Regions from separate parts of the Neptunomonas sp. XY-337 genome, predicted to be linked through region 1. Evidence: predicted binding sites of a transcription regulator. Region 1 holds the regulator's gene; each other region holds the start of a gene.
What was found. The regulator sigma-54, encoded in region 1, starts transcription at its own class of promoters, with help from an activator protein. The targets are predictions, from matches to a motif close to TGGCACNNNNNTTGCTNT.

Region 1 (3,161 bases):
AGGTCCACTGGGCGGTTGTCAATCGCATCAAAGTCCACCGGAGTTGCTAAGCGGACGAACACACCGACGGCTTCTTGCAGACCGGGGAAACGGCAGTGGGGTATCGCTACCCCATCGCCGATGCCGGTACTGCCTAACCTTTCCCTGTTAATTAATCCTGAAAATACTGCTTCTTCAGCTAGGTCGCTGTGCGATTGGGCGAGATGCTCGCTGATAATCTCAAGCGTCCTTTTTTTGCTGCCACCCTCTAAGTTGTTAAAGACTCGATCAGATGACAGCAGGGATAAAATTGACATGTTAGGCAGATCTATTCGTTATTTGTGACTTTTCATTTTTTCTTTGTGCTTAATGATTTGACGGTCAAGTTTGTCCGTTAAACCATCCAGCGCAGCATACATATCTTCGTGCTCATTCGCAGCAAAAATTTCACCGCCAGCAACGTGCATATTCGCTTCGGCCTTTTGGCTCTGCTTATCGACACTCAGGGTCACCTGTACGTTGGTGATGTTATCAAAATGGCGCTCCAATTTTTCAAACTTTGTATGAACATACTCAGACAGTGCTTCAGTAAGTTCTACGTGATGACCTGTAATGTTAATTTGCATAGCTATCTCCTTTACACAACAGCAGATGTGCTGTTAACAGAACTCATTAAACCAAACGCTTTCGCTCATTAGAAGGCGCGATTCCCATCGCTTCTCTATATTTTGCGATCGTTCGGCGCGCTACTTGAATACCTTCTTCATCCAGAAGTTTGGCAATCTTGTTGTCGCTTAGAGGTTTGGCTGGGTTTTCAGCTGCAATTAGCTTTTTGATGACAGCACGAATGGCTGTAGAGGAGGCTGCACCTCCGTCACTGGTATTCACGTGGCTTGAGAAGAAGTATTTCAACTCAAAAATGCCCCGTGGAGTATGCATATACTTTTGGGTTGTTACTCGGGAGATGGTTGACTCGTGCATCTCGACCGCTTCGGCAATATCGTGCAACACCATAGGCTTCATTGCCTCTTCGCCGTGCTCGAAAAAGTCCAGCTGCCGCTCAACAATCTGCTGCGAGACTTTTAGCATGGTTTCATTGCGGCTTTGCAGGCTTTTAATAAACCAACGTGCTTCCTGAAGATGATTCTTGAGATACGTGTTATCGGCGCTGCTATCGGCGCGCTTGATAAGGCTTGCGTACTCGGTGTTGATTTTCAGTGTCGGCGAGGCATCGTTATTGAGCCGTACCGTCCACTCACCTTTTACTTTTTCCACAAAGACGTCGGGTATCACGTATTCAGCGGCAGTATTGGAGATATAAGCCCCCGGCTGAGGGTTGAGTGACTGAATAAGCGTGACTACGGCTTGTAATTGTGGCTCTTTCAAGCGCAAACGACGCATTAACTGGCGATAATCATGCGTCCCCAGTAGGTGTATATACTGGCGGCATAGCGTTAGTGCTTGAGCCAAAAGAGGCGGCTTTTCTGGTAATTGCTCCAATTGAATGGCAAGGCACTCGCCCAAATCCCTTGCTGCAACACCGGGAGGATCAAACTGTTGAATGCGTTTGAGTACTGCCTCAACTTCATCGAGTTCACTTTCCGCAAATTGCTCGGGTTGCGCTTTTTGTAGATGCTCTAAAATATCTTCGGTGGAGACGCGCAGATAACCAGCGCTATCGATACCATCAATGATGACTTCGGCAATCGCGACATCCGTTTGGCTCATTGGTGTCAGGTTGAGTTGCCATTCCAAATGATCTTGTAACGTCTCTTCGGAGGTGTCGTTAGACTCCATGAAATCATCGTCACGACTAGCCGCGCTGCTGGAACCGCTGCTTATTTGATAAGTGTCGTCCCACGATGAATCGGTGGCCAGCTCCTCAGGAATATCGTTGCTCCACTCCTCCTCAAAGGCAGGTTCAGCGTCTTCACTCTTGGCGCTAGCTTCTGCTGTTGCTTGAGTGGTCGCATCTTCACTGGGGGTGGTGAGCTCTTTAGATTCTGTTTCTGCCGCTGAGGCGTCGCTTTCTTCGCCTGTTTCTAGCATCGGATTACTCTCCAATGCTTCTTGGATTTCGTGCTGTAGGTCCAGGGTTGATAGTTGTAGCAGTTTGATCGCTTGCTGCAACTGGGGGGTCATCGTGAGATGTTGCCCCATTTTAAGCTGTAAAGATTGCTTCATAATTTTGTAGAACTACTCCGAAACAGCAAGATCGTCACTTAGAGTCTAAAGGTATCCCCAAGGTAAGCAGCTTTTACCTGTTCGTTGGCGAGAATGTCTTGCGGTGAACCGTGAGCAAGAATCACTCCTTCACTAACAATATAGGCCTTTTCGCAGATATCCAATGTTTCTCGTACATTGTGATCGGTAATGAGTACGCCGATGCCTCTGGATTGCAGGTGTTTAATTGTCTGCTTGATATCGTTCACAGAGATAGGGTCGACGCCAGCGAAGGGCTCGTCTAGCAATATAAAACTTGGCTCTGAGGCGAGCGCTCTGGCTATTTCGACACGTCGACGTTCGCCACCAGATAGTGCCATCCCTAGGCTATCGCGCAGATGACTTATATGGAACTCTTCTAAAAGGCTCTCGAGCTTTTCACGCCGTTGCGCAGCTGACAGTTCAGGACGCATCTCGAGAATGCCCATCAGGTTGTCGTGAACGCTAAGCTTGCGAAATATTGACGCTTCTTGAGGGAGGTAACCGACACCGCGACGTGCGCGCTCGTGCATGGGCATCGCTGTGACATCGTCGTTATCGATACGAATAGCGCCGTTATCGGCACCAATTAAGCCCACGATCATGTAAAAACAGGTGGTTTTACCAGCCCCGTTGGGGCCCAGTAAGCCCACGATTTCGCCGCTTGCTACGTTGAGTGATACATCGATAACGACACGGCGCTTTTTATATGATTTGGCAAGATGCAGCGCTTCGAGTTGTTTAGTCATCCGCTACTGCTTTCCTTTGGGCTGAATCACCATCTGAACCTTACCGCTGCCGCCATAGGCGTTTACGACAGCTTTATCCATCTGATACACAATCCGCTCGCCGGTGAAGTTGTCACGTGCTTGTTCCACGCGTGCTTGCCCTTTGATCGTAACGGTTTGCTTCGCTATCTCGTAAACCATGCTGTTGCCAAAGGCATCTGTGATGGGCTTATCCTGTGTTGGCTGCTGACG
Region 2 (3,161 bases), on a different contig from region 1:
GAGGAGATGATCCACCAATCGGGCTTTGCTTCTCCGAGGGGTGGCAGCAGCGCACGTTGTCTGGATATGCGCCGTTCGGCGTTGGTCACCGTACCATCTTTTTCACTCCAGCCGGTTGCCGGTAAACAGATATCCGCATAATCCTGCGTGTCAGTGTGGGCGATACAGTCGGATACGATCACCAGCGGGCACTGCTTCAGTGCTGCACAGATTGCATCGGACTTGGGCAAGCTCACTGCGGGGTTGGTGCCCATGATCCAGATCGCTTTGATTTTCCCGCTCGCCACCGCATCGAACATATCCACCGCTTTTAGCCCCTCTTGGGTGGCCATATTGTAAGCGCCCCAAAAACGGCCCACGCGATCGACATCTTGCTCGTTGAACTCCATATGCGCGGCTAACTGGTTGGCTAAACCGCCGACTTCCCGCCCACCCATTGCGTTGGGCTGCCCTGTGATTGAGAAGGGACCGGCGCCTGCATAGCCCAAACGCCCAGTGGCGAGGTGGCAATTGATGATGGCATTGGCGTTGTTACTGCCTTGGCTAGATTGGTTAACGCCTTGCGAGTAGAAGCTCACCACTTTATGGTGCGTCAAAAATAGCTGATAAAACTGTTCAAGCGCGGCAAGCTCGACACCGCATGTTTGTGCCACGCTGGGTAGGTGTGCAGCGGTATCGTTAGCGATATTGAGTGCCGCGTCGAACTGCTCGGTATGTTGCTTGATAAAGGTCTCATCCAGAGCATCGTGTTTGGCTAGGTAGGCCAGTAGGCCCGTAAAGAGCAGTACATCTGTACCGGGCTGTATGGCTAAATGTAGGTCGGCAATATCGCACGTGGCCGTGCGGCGCGGATCGATTACAACAATACGCATTTCAGGGCGTTGTGCTTTCGCGTGGCGCATTCGCTGAAAGAGAATCGGGTGATTCCATGCTGCATTTGAGCCCACCAGCACCAACAGGTCTGCGCGCTCTAAGTCTTCGTAATTGCACGGCACCGCATCGGCACCGAAAGCCCGCTTGTAACCAACCACGGCCGATGACATACACAGGCGTGAGTTGGTATCGACATTTGCACTGCCGATAAAGCCTTTCATCAGCTTATTGGCGACGTAGTAGTCTTCGGTGAGTAACTGCCCCGATAGATAGAAGGCAATCGCGTCGGGCCCGTGCGTCATCATAGTGCGTAACAACTGTTCAGCGACCTCATTCAGCGCACTGTCCCAGTCGGTGGTGACACCATTCACCTTCGGTTGAGTTAAACGGCCGGTAGCGCCGAGCACCTTATCCAGTGATGAGCCCTTAACGCAAAGTTTTCCTGAATTGGCCGGATGAGAGGTATCGCCTGCCACACTAGCAACATGGTTGTTTTGGACATCGGCGACTACGCCACAGCCCACACCGCAGTAAGGGCAGGTGGTTTTATTCTTCATCAGTCTCTCCCATTTATTGGCCTATTCAGGCGGTACTGCCCAGCGCTTACAAAAGGCCGCTGCAATACCTGTTCTTGTGTGCAACTCCAACCGAAAGGTCAACGCGCCAGTGCGTAGGAGGGGCTCCTCTCGTGACGCTTCTTACGTGATCACCAGCAAAGCGTATGCCAGCTACGGAGGTGGAACGGGATTTGCTCAAAGCCCTTACGATTAAATAAAGATGGGCTCGTTATGGGTAAAAGAGTGAATTTACGAGTGTTGCTCGTTGATGGTGACGCACAGCGGATCAGGCAACTGACGTTAGCGCTGCACCAGCAAGGGCACCGCGTTATCTGTCACACCGCCGATATCGCTAGCTTGAATCAGCAAGTTGCTAAGGAGCAGCCCGATATCGTCATTATCGATATGGACTCGCCTGATCGAGATACGCTCGAGAGTATGGCGATGATGAGCCGCGAAAACCCGCGTCCCATCGTGTTTTTTGCCGAGCAGCAGAACGACCACCAAACGATGGCCGCGGCTATTAATGCAGGCGTGAGTGCCTATATCGCTGACGGTGTCCAGCCCGATCGAGTGACGGCCATTATCGATACCGCTATTGCCCACTTTAGTGCTCACGCGGCACTGCGTGAGGAGCTAGCGGAGATCAAAGGACAGTTAGCTGGGCGCAAAGTGGTTGAACAGGCCAAGGGGCTATTGATGAAGCATCAGGGCTGTGACGAAGCAGCAGCGTTTAAAACACTGCGTAAACTCGCGATGGATCGGGGTCAAAAGCTACCCGACGTTGCAGCGAGCGTAATTGACATTCTAAAGACGACCTAGGAGCAGATCATGGTAACAATAGATGCACTGGAAAAAACCGAACTGCAACTAGGCTTTGTGGCACTGGCGGATTGTGCCCCGTTAGTGGTGGCACGTGAGCAGGGCTTTTTCCGCCAGCAGGGGTTGCAGGTGGTGTTGAGTAAAGAGTCTTCGTGGGCATCGCTACGCGATAAGGTGAGCTACGGTTTGCTGGACGGTGCGCAGATGCTTGCTCCGCTGCCATTAGCGGCGACACTGGGACTCAATGGCAAACCGCAAAAGATGGAGACCCCCTTAGTACTGAGCCAAAATGGTATCGCGATTACGCTATCAAGCGCGCTACAACGCAGACTCAACATGGCTTGCGAGCCTGGGGAGGATCAACACGCACAAGGGAAAGCCTTTAAAGCGATGTTAGCCGAGCTTGGTTACCGCCCCATTATCGCCACGGTCTATCCCTTCTCGAATCACTACTATTTGCTGCGCTTCTGGTTGGCGCAGCATCAGATAGAGATTGGCCGTGATGTGGAGTTAATTGCCGCACCGCCTGGCAAGATGCTCAGTCTATTACAGCGCGGCGACATCGATGGCTACTGTGTGGGTGAGCCATGGAACAGCCTAGCGGTGCAGGAGGGTGCTGGTGAGCTGCTCGTGAGTAGTTACACGCTATGGGGAGCGCATATGGAGAAAGTTCTCGGGGTTACCAGCGAATGGGCGCGGTGCCATCCTAATACCTATCGGGCGATGACGCAGGCTATTTATCAAGCGTGCCAGTGGATTGGGCTGCCAGAACATCGGGACACGCTACTCAACTGGTTAGCTTTACCTCCTTATCTGGATGCTAGCCCGCAACAACTGCGTTCTGTGGCGTTACTGAGCACCTTAGAGCAGCGTTTTTCTGGGCGTGAGGTAAACCGGCCGAGTTTGCAA
Region 3 (3,161 bases), on a different contig from region 1:
TGTGGGCCGCGTATGTGGGTTGAAAACAGCGGCGGTGAAGAGACCGTAACCGACGATCTATTTGCGTTTATCGCATCCCAACTGCGTGATGGAAAGATCGTCGCTCTAAAAGGACTAGGTGGATTTCATCTGGTGTGCGACGCCACCCATCACGGTGCACTTACGAGCTTACGCCAACGTAAAAATCGGCCTGCCAAACCTTTTGCGCTGATGGTGCGAGATACCGATATTGCTGCACGCTATGTATCGCTAGAGCCTGAAGCAGAAGCCTTGCTTAAATCGCCTGCAGCGCCGGTCGTGCTGTTGCCGTCACAAGGTGAGTCACTCCCTGAAGCGATCGCCCCTGGGCAAAACCAGCTTGGTATTATGTTGCCATACACCCCTCAGCACCACCTGCTATTAAGCGCTTTTGAGACCCCGCTGGTGATGACAAGTGGCAATCACTCGGGAGCACCACAAGCGATTACCAATGGTGTAGCACGCGCTACGCTATCTGAGATTGCAGACTTCTTTGTTATGCATGATCGAGAGATCGTTAACCGGATGGATGATTCAGTGCTGCGTTATCACAATGGCCGTGCATTCGCGATACGGCTAGCGCGGGGCTACGCGCCATTGCGGGTTTCTATGCCAGAGGGGTTTGCTGAGGCACCAGACCTAATTGCCCTTGGTGCAGAACTTAAATCCACGCTGTGCTTCATTCAGCAAGGCCAAGCGATATTGTCGCAACACTTAGGTGATCTTGAAGATGCGGAGACGTTCGATGCGTACCAGCACACCCATGACCTCTATCGTAACCTTTACCAGCACCCAAGTCAGCGTTATGTCATCGATCTTCACCCGCAATACCTTTCTACTCAGTTTGGAGAGTCCAAAGCGGATGGGGCGGTGCTTACTCATGTTCAGCACCATCATGCCCATATGGCAGCCTGTATGGCGGAAGCGGGTATTGCTCGTACCCGACGCGATATTCTCGGGCTCTGCTTTGACGGTACCGGTTTTGGAACGGATGAAACCTTATGGGGAGCGGAAGCCTTGTACGGTGGATATGCGAGTGTGTCACGGGTAGGCACCTTGGCGTCTTTTCCGTTGGTAGGCGGTGCGCAGGCGATTCGTGAACCGTGGCGGGCGCTGGTAGGTCAGCTTCACAGTGCGGGCCTGCTGGCGCGGTTTAAAACGCTTCCATGCTTTGAAGACAAGCCGCTCCGCGTGCTGGAGCAGATGATCAGTAAACAGCTCAATACACCGCTAACCAGCTCAGCAGGGCGGTTGTTTGATGCGGTGGCGGCGGTGCTTGGATGTAGCGCTGATCGCATTAGTTATGAGGGGCAGGCCGCCATCGAGTTAGAAGCGTTCGCGCAAAGAGCGACCGCGGATTCTGCACCACGATACTCATTTGCGCTCAGTGAGCAGGATGGGCTTTATCAATTATCGACAAAACCTATGTGGGAAGCGCTATTGCTAGACCTCTGCAACCAGCGCTACACCGCAGAGCAAATCGCGTTGGGATTCCATAACAGCTTTGCTGATGCGTGGATAGAGCTTGTTGAGCAGGTCGCCGCACGAAACCCCATTGGCGCAGTTGCTTTGAGTGGGGGCGTGATGCAAAACCGTGTGCTTGCTGACAGGCTCTCCGCCCAGTTACAGCGTAAAGGGTTTAGTGTTTTAGAGCATCAAACGTTACCTGCAAATGATGCGGGTGTATCGGTTGGCCAAGCGTTCGTTGCAGCTGCCCAATACTTGGAAAACTGAGTGGAAACTGGCTTTGCGCTTTTGGCGAAACTGGAATGCTAGTTTACGCTTTCGTATTAAAGTTGATTTTAGAATTTCTTTTAACTTATTGAAAAATAACAAATTATTTTTTGGCTTGCTTCTTGCTAATACAGTGTCTGATACCTACAACAAAAATAGACACTGTGTTGAGAGCGGCCGGTCGTACCGAGTTTTGATCTGAACACAGTTGCTCAGTGGCAAGAGATAACGGAGAGCAGAATGTCTCAGATTGAAACCTTTTATGACGTGATGCGGCGTCAAGGGATTACCAGACGTAGTTTCCTCAAATATTGCAGTTTGACCGCAGCAGCCTTGGGGCTTGGCCCGGCGTTTGCGCCTAAAATCGCCCATGCGATGGAGAATAAAGAGCGCACGCCTGTACTGTGGTTACATGGGCTGGAGTGTACCTGTTGCTCCGAGTCTTTTATTCGTTCTGCTCACCCGCTCGTTAAAGATGTAGTGTTGTCGATGATCTCTCTTGATTACGACGATACCTTGATGGCATCTGCTGGGCATCAAGCTGAAGCGATCCTCGAAGAGACCATTCAGAAATACAAAGGTAAGTATATTCTTGCCGTTGAGGGCAACCCACCGCTTAACGAAGATGGCATGTTTTGTATTGTCGGCGGTAAACCTTTCCTCGATCAGCTAAAACACGCCGCTAAAGATGCGGCAGCGATCATCGCTTGGGGCTCATGTGCATCGTGGGGCTGTGTGCAAGCGGCGCGTCCTAACCCAACGCAAGCGGTACCTATCCATAAAGTGATCACGGATAAGCCTATTATTAAGGTGCCTGGTTGCCCGCCAATCGCTGAGGTGATGACCGGTGTTATTACCTACATGCTGACCTTTGACAAGCTTCCAGAACTTGACCGCCAAGGCCGCCCGAAGATGTTCTACAGCCAGCGTATTCACGATAAGTGCTACCGCCGTCCACACTTTGATGCGGGCCAATTTGTCGAGCAATGGGACGATGAAGGTGCCCGCAAAGGTTATTGCTTGTACAAAGTTGGCTGTAAAGGCCCTACAACCTACAACGCTTGCTCCACAGTGCGCTGGAACGAGGGCACATCATTCCCTATTCAAGCAGGTCACGGCTGTATCGGCTGCTCAGAAGATGGCTTCTGGGATAAAGGATCTTTCTATGACCGCCTCACCGATATCCATCAGTTTGGTATTGAGAAAAATGCGGATGAGATCGGCACAGCTGTTGCCGGTGGTGTCGGTGCAGCGATTGCGGCTCACGCGGCTGTTAGTGCAATTAAGCGGGCTCAGTACAAAGGAGATCAAGAGTAATGACCGAGCTAAATGCAAACCAACTAGATAACAGCGGCCGTCGTATCGTTGTTGACCCTGTTACTCGTATTGAGGGGCATATGCGTTGCGAG
Region 4 (3,161 bases), on a different contig from region 1:
AATATTAGATTGCGATAACCGCCCAATCGCACGAAAAACCTCCTGCATCGCGGGCGCTTCACCAATAATTTCGGCGTTATCGAGTGTGTCCTCAGCTGCGGCATTGCTGCGTTTTTCATGGGCATGCTCGACGGCGCGCTGCACAAGACTCACAGCTTCGTCCACATCAAACGGCTTAGGTAGATACTCAAATGCGCCGCCTTGATAGGAGGCGACGGCACTATCCAGATCTGAATGTGCCGTCATGATAATAATTGGAAGATCAGGGTGTGAGGTGTGCAACTGCTCGAGCATCGCTAACCCATCAGTGCCCGGCATACGAATATCACTCACAATGGCATCGGGCACTTGGGTTTCAAGCTGCTTGATCACCGCATCAGCCGTTTCAAAAGCATTAACCTGCACACCACTTTTAGAGAGGGCACGATCCAGCACCCAGCGAATCGAGCGGTCGTCATCGACAATCCAAACATTTCCGTTAGTTTTCATCGTTTCTCTCCAGAGGAATAAGTAGCGTAAAGCAGGTGTGGCCCGGTTCGCTATGGCACTCGATTAAGCCGTGATGCTGGCTGATGATCGATTGTGCGATGGATAAGCCGAGCCCTGTCCCTTCAGCGCGGCCACTGATCATCGGGAAGAAGATGTTCTTAACCATCTCCTCCGGGATGCCAGGGCCGTTATCAATGATCTCTATACTGCACACCAAACGATGCGATTCTGCACTGAGCGTCACTTGGCGGCGTGTACGCGTGCGCAGCTTTAGTACAGGTGCAGGGATATTATTTTCCAGCATCGCCTGCACTGCGTTGCGCACAACATTTAAAACAGCCTGTATGAGCTGCTCATTATCGCCGAGCAGCTCCGGAATACTGGGGTCATAGTCACGCTCAATTATGACCTGCCCGGTGACTTCCGCCTTCACAATTGTGCAGACCCGTTCCAGCACGGAGTGCACATTCAGTGGTTGGCGCTGCGCGATTTTATGCGGGCCCAAAAGGCGATCAACTAGGTTACGTAAGCGGTCTGCTTCTTCGATGATCACCTGTGTGTATTCATGCAGTTCAGGATCATCTAACTCCGCCTCTAGCAGCTGTGCAGCGCCGCGAATCCCACCCAAAGGATTTTTGATTTCATGCGCCATACCACGAACAAGGTTACGCGTCGTTTCATGGCGCATGAGCATCTCTTTCTCTTGCTCAATACGGCGTAAACGATCGCGTGCTTGAAGTTCAACCAAGAGAAACGGCTGACCGTGCTCTTGAATGCAACTAACGCTGTAATCCACTGTAAGAGTATCGCCCGCAGAACTGATGATTTCGGCTTCTCGTCGTGTGTAGGCATGACCGCTCTCGAGCGTCGCCTGCATAGCGTCCAACTCAGCAGGGTTGAGCGCGATCCAGTCGGTGATCGATGCGCTCTGCATACGCCGCAATGTGGCTGCTAGCAACATTTCAGCCGAGGAGTTCATGTACTGAATACTGAGCGAACTATCGAGCAAGATCACACTGCTTGCTTGATTATCGAGTAGTTGCTTAGTCATCGTAGACGTCAACATACGTATTCTCTTACTCACTGTTTGACTGAATAATTTCAGGCCGCTCACCGTCGCAGCTTCTCTAAGCAACAGCAGCGCCTATGCAATAGCGCCTATCTGAAAGTAACTGCAAAAAAGAAGCCAACTCATGCAGCTCCTCCAAGCGCCCAAAATACGAACCTTTGCAGCGCACGGTGCGCTCAAACACCGCACCGAAGCGCACCAATATCGCTCACGCAACCTATATGCACCATTATAGTGCACATAATAAAAGCTGCTGTTATAGGCCGTTATCTGCGGGAAACAAAAAAGCCTCCCGAAGGAGGCTTTTTCTATTAGCAACGCTTATACAGAGTAGTACAGGTCGTACTCAACTGGGTGAGTCGTTTGGTTCACTTTGTCAGACTCTTCTTGCTTCAATGCAATGTATGCATCGATCATGTCGTCAGTGAATACACCGCCTTTCGTCAAGAACTCACGGTCTGCATCCAGCGCAGCTAGTGCTTCTTCTAGCGACGCAGCTACTTGTGGGATTTCAGCCGCTTCTTCTGGTGGCAGGTCGTACAGATCTTTATCTGCAGCATCACCAGGGTGGATCTTGTTCTGGATACCGTCTAGACCCGCCATCATCAATGCCGCGAAGCACAGGTATGGGTTAGCAATTGGGTCAGGGAAGCGCGTCTCGATACGACGAGCTTTAGGGTTCGTTACGTAAGGGATACGGATAGAAGCCGAACGGTTACGCGCAGAGTAAGCTAGCATAACTGGCGCTTCGAAACCTGGGATCAAACGCTTGTAAGAGTTTGTACCTGGGTTAGTCAGAGCATTAAGTGCTTTAGCGTGCTTGATGATACCGCCGATGTAGTAAAGCGCCATCTCTGACATACCTGCGTATGCATCACCAGAGAACAGGTTAACACCATCTTTAGATAGTGACTGGTGAACGTGCATACCAGAACCGTTGTCACCAACGATTGGCTTAGGCATGAATGTCGCAGTTTTACCGTATGCGTGTGCAACGTTGTGTACACAGTATTTCAGTACTTGAACTTCGTCAGCCTTGTTAACCAACGTGTTTGCACCAGCACCGATCTCACACTGGCCCGCTGTCGCTACTTCGTGGTGGTGTACTTCTACATCCAAACCCATTGCAGTCATCGCGTTACACATGTTGCCACGCAGATCGTGTAGAGAGTCAACTGGTGGTACTGGGAAGTAACCGCCTTTAACACGTGGACGGTGGCCTGTGTTACCGCCTTCAAACTTGTGGTTAGAGGACCATGCCGCTTCTTCTGAAGATACAGAGAAACCGCAGCCGCTCATATCGTTGTGGAAATGTACTTCGTCGAATACGAAGAATTCTGGCTCAGGACCAAACATCGCTGTATCAGCAATACCTGTAGACTTCAGGTACTCTTCTGCGCGCTTCGCTACAGAGCGTGGGTCACGCTCGTAACCTTGGCCAGTCGCTGGCTCAACGATGTCACAGCGAACAATAACAGTAGACTCTTCAGCGAACGGGTCTAGAACAGATGCGCTGTCGTCTGGAAGCAGGATCATGTCAGACTCGTTGATGCCTTTCCATCCAGCGATAGAAGAACCGTCGAACATTTTACCTTCTTCAAAG

Region 2: E4L36_RS09230 (ANTAR domain-containing protein) is a predicted target of sigma-54. The motif match lies at 1,611-1,628, and genes of this name have one in related genera.
Region 3: E4L36_RS01335 (hydrogenase small subunit) is a predicted target of sigma-54. The motif match lies at 1,864-1,881, and genes of this name have one in related genera.
Region 4: glnL (nitrogen regulation protein NR(II)) is a predicted target of sigma-54. The motif match lies at 1,624-1,641, and genes of this name have one in related genera.

The regions. Positions count from the first base shown of each region.
Region 1 covers NZ_SPLL01000002.1:175,541-178,701, forward strand. Annotated here, with positions in the region: gene ptsN (PTS IIA-like nitrogen regulatory protein PtsN) at 1-296, opposite strand, end outside; gene hpf (ribosome hibernation promoting factor) at 315-605, opposite strand; gene E4L36_RS04450 (RNA polymerase factor sigma-54) at 652-2,163, opposite strand; gene lptB (LPS export ABC transporter ATP-binding protein) at 2,202-2,930, opposite strand; gene lptA (lipopolysaccharide transport periplasmic protein LptA) at 2,934-3,161, opposite strand, start outside.
Region 2 covers NZ_SPLL01000003.1:446,959-450,119, reverse strand. Annotated here, with positions in the region: gene E4L36_RS09235 (nitrate reductase) at 1-1,430, opposite strand, end outside; gene E4L36_RS09230 (ANTAR domain-containing protein) at 1,662-2,252, shown strand; gene E4L36_RS09225 (CmpA/NrtA family ABC transporter substrate-binding protein) at 2,262-3,161, shown strand, end outside.
Region 3 covers NZ_SPLL01000001.1:236,863-240,023, reverse strand. Annotated here, with positions in the region: gene hypF (carbamoyltransferase HypF) at 1-1,752, shown strand, start outside; gene E4L36_RS01335 (hydrogenase small subunit) at 1,993-3,069, shown strand; gene E4L36_RS01330 (nickel-dependent hydrogenase large subunit) at 3,069-3,161, shown strand, end outside.
Region 4 covers NZ_SPLL01000011.1:28,118-31,278, forward strand. Annotated here, with positions in the region: gene ntrC (nitrogen regulation protein NR(I)) at 1-489, opposite strand, end outside; gene glnL (nitrogen regulation protein NR(II)) at 479-1,555, opposite strand; gene glnA (glutamate--ammonia ligase) at 1,880-3,161, opposite strand, start outside.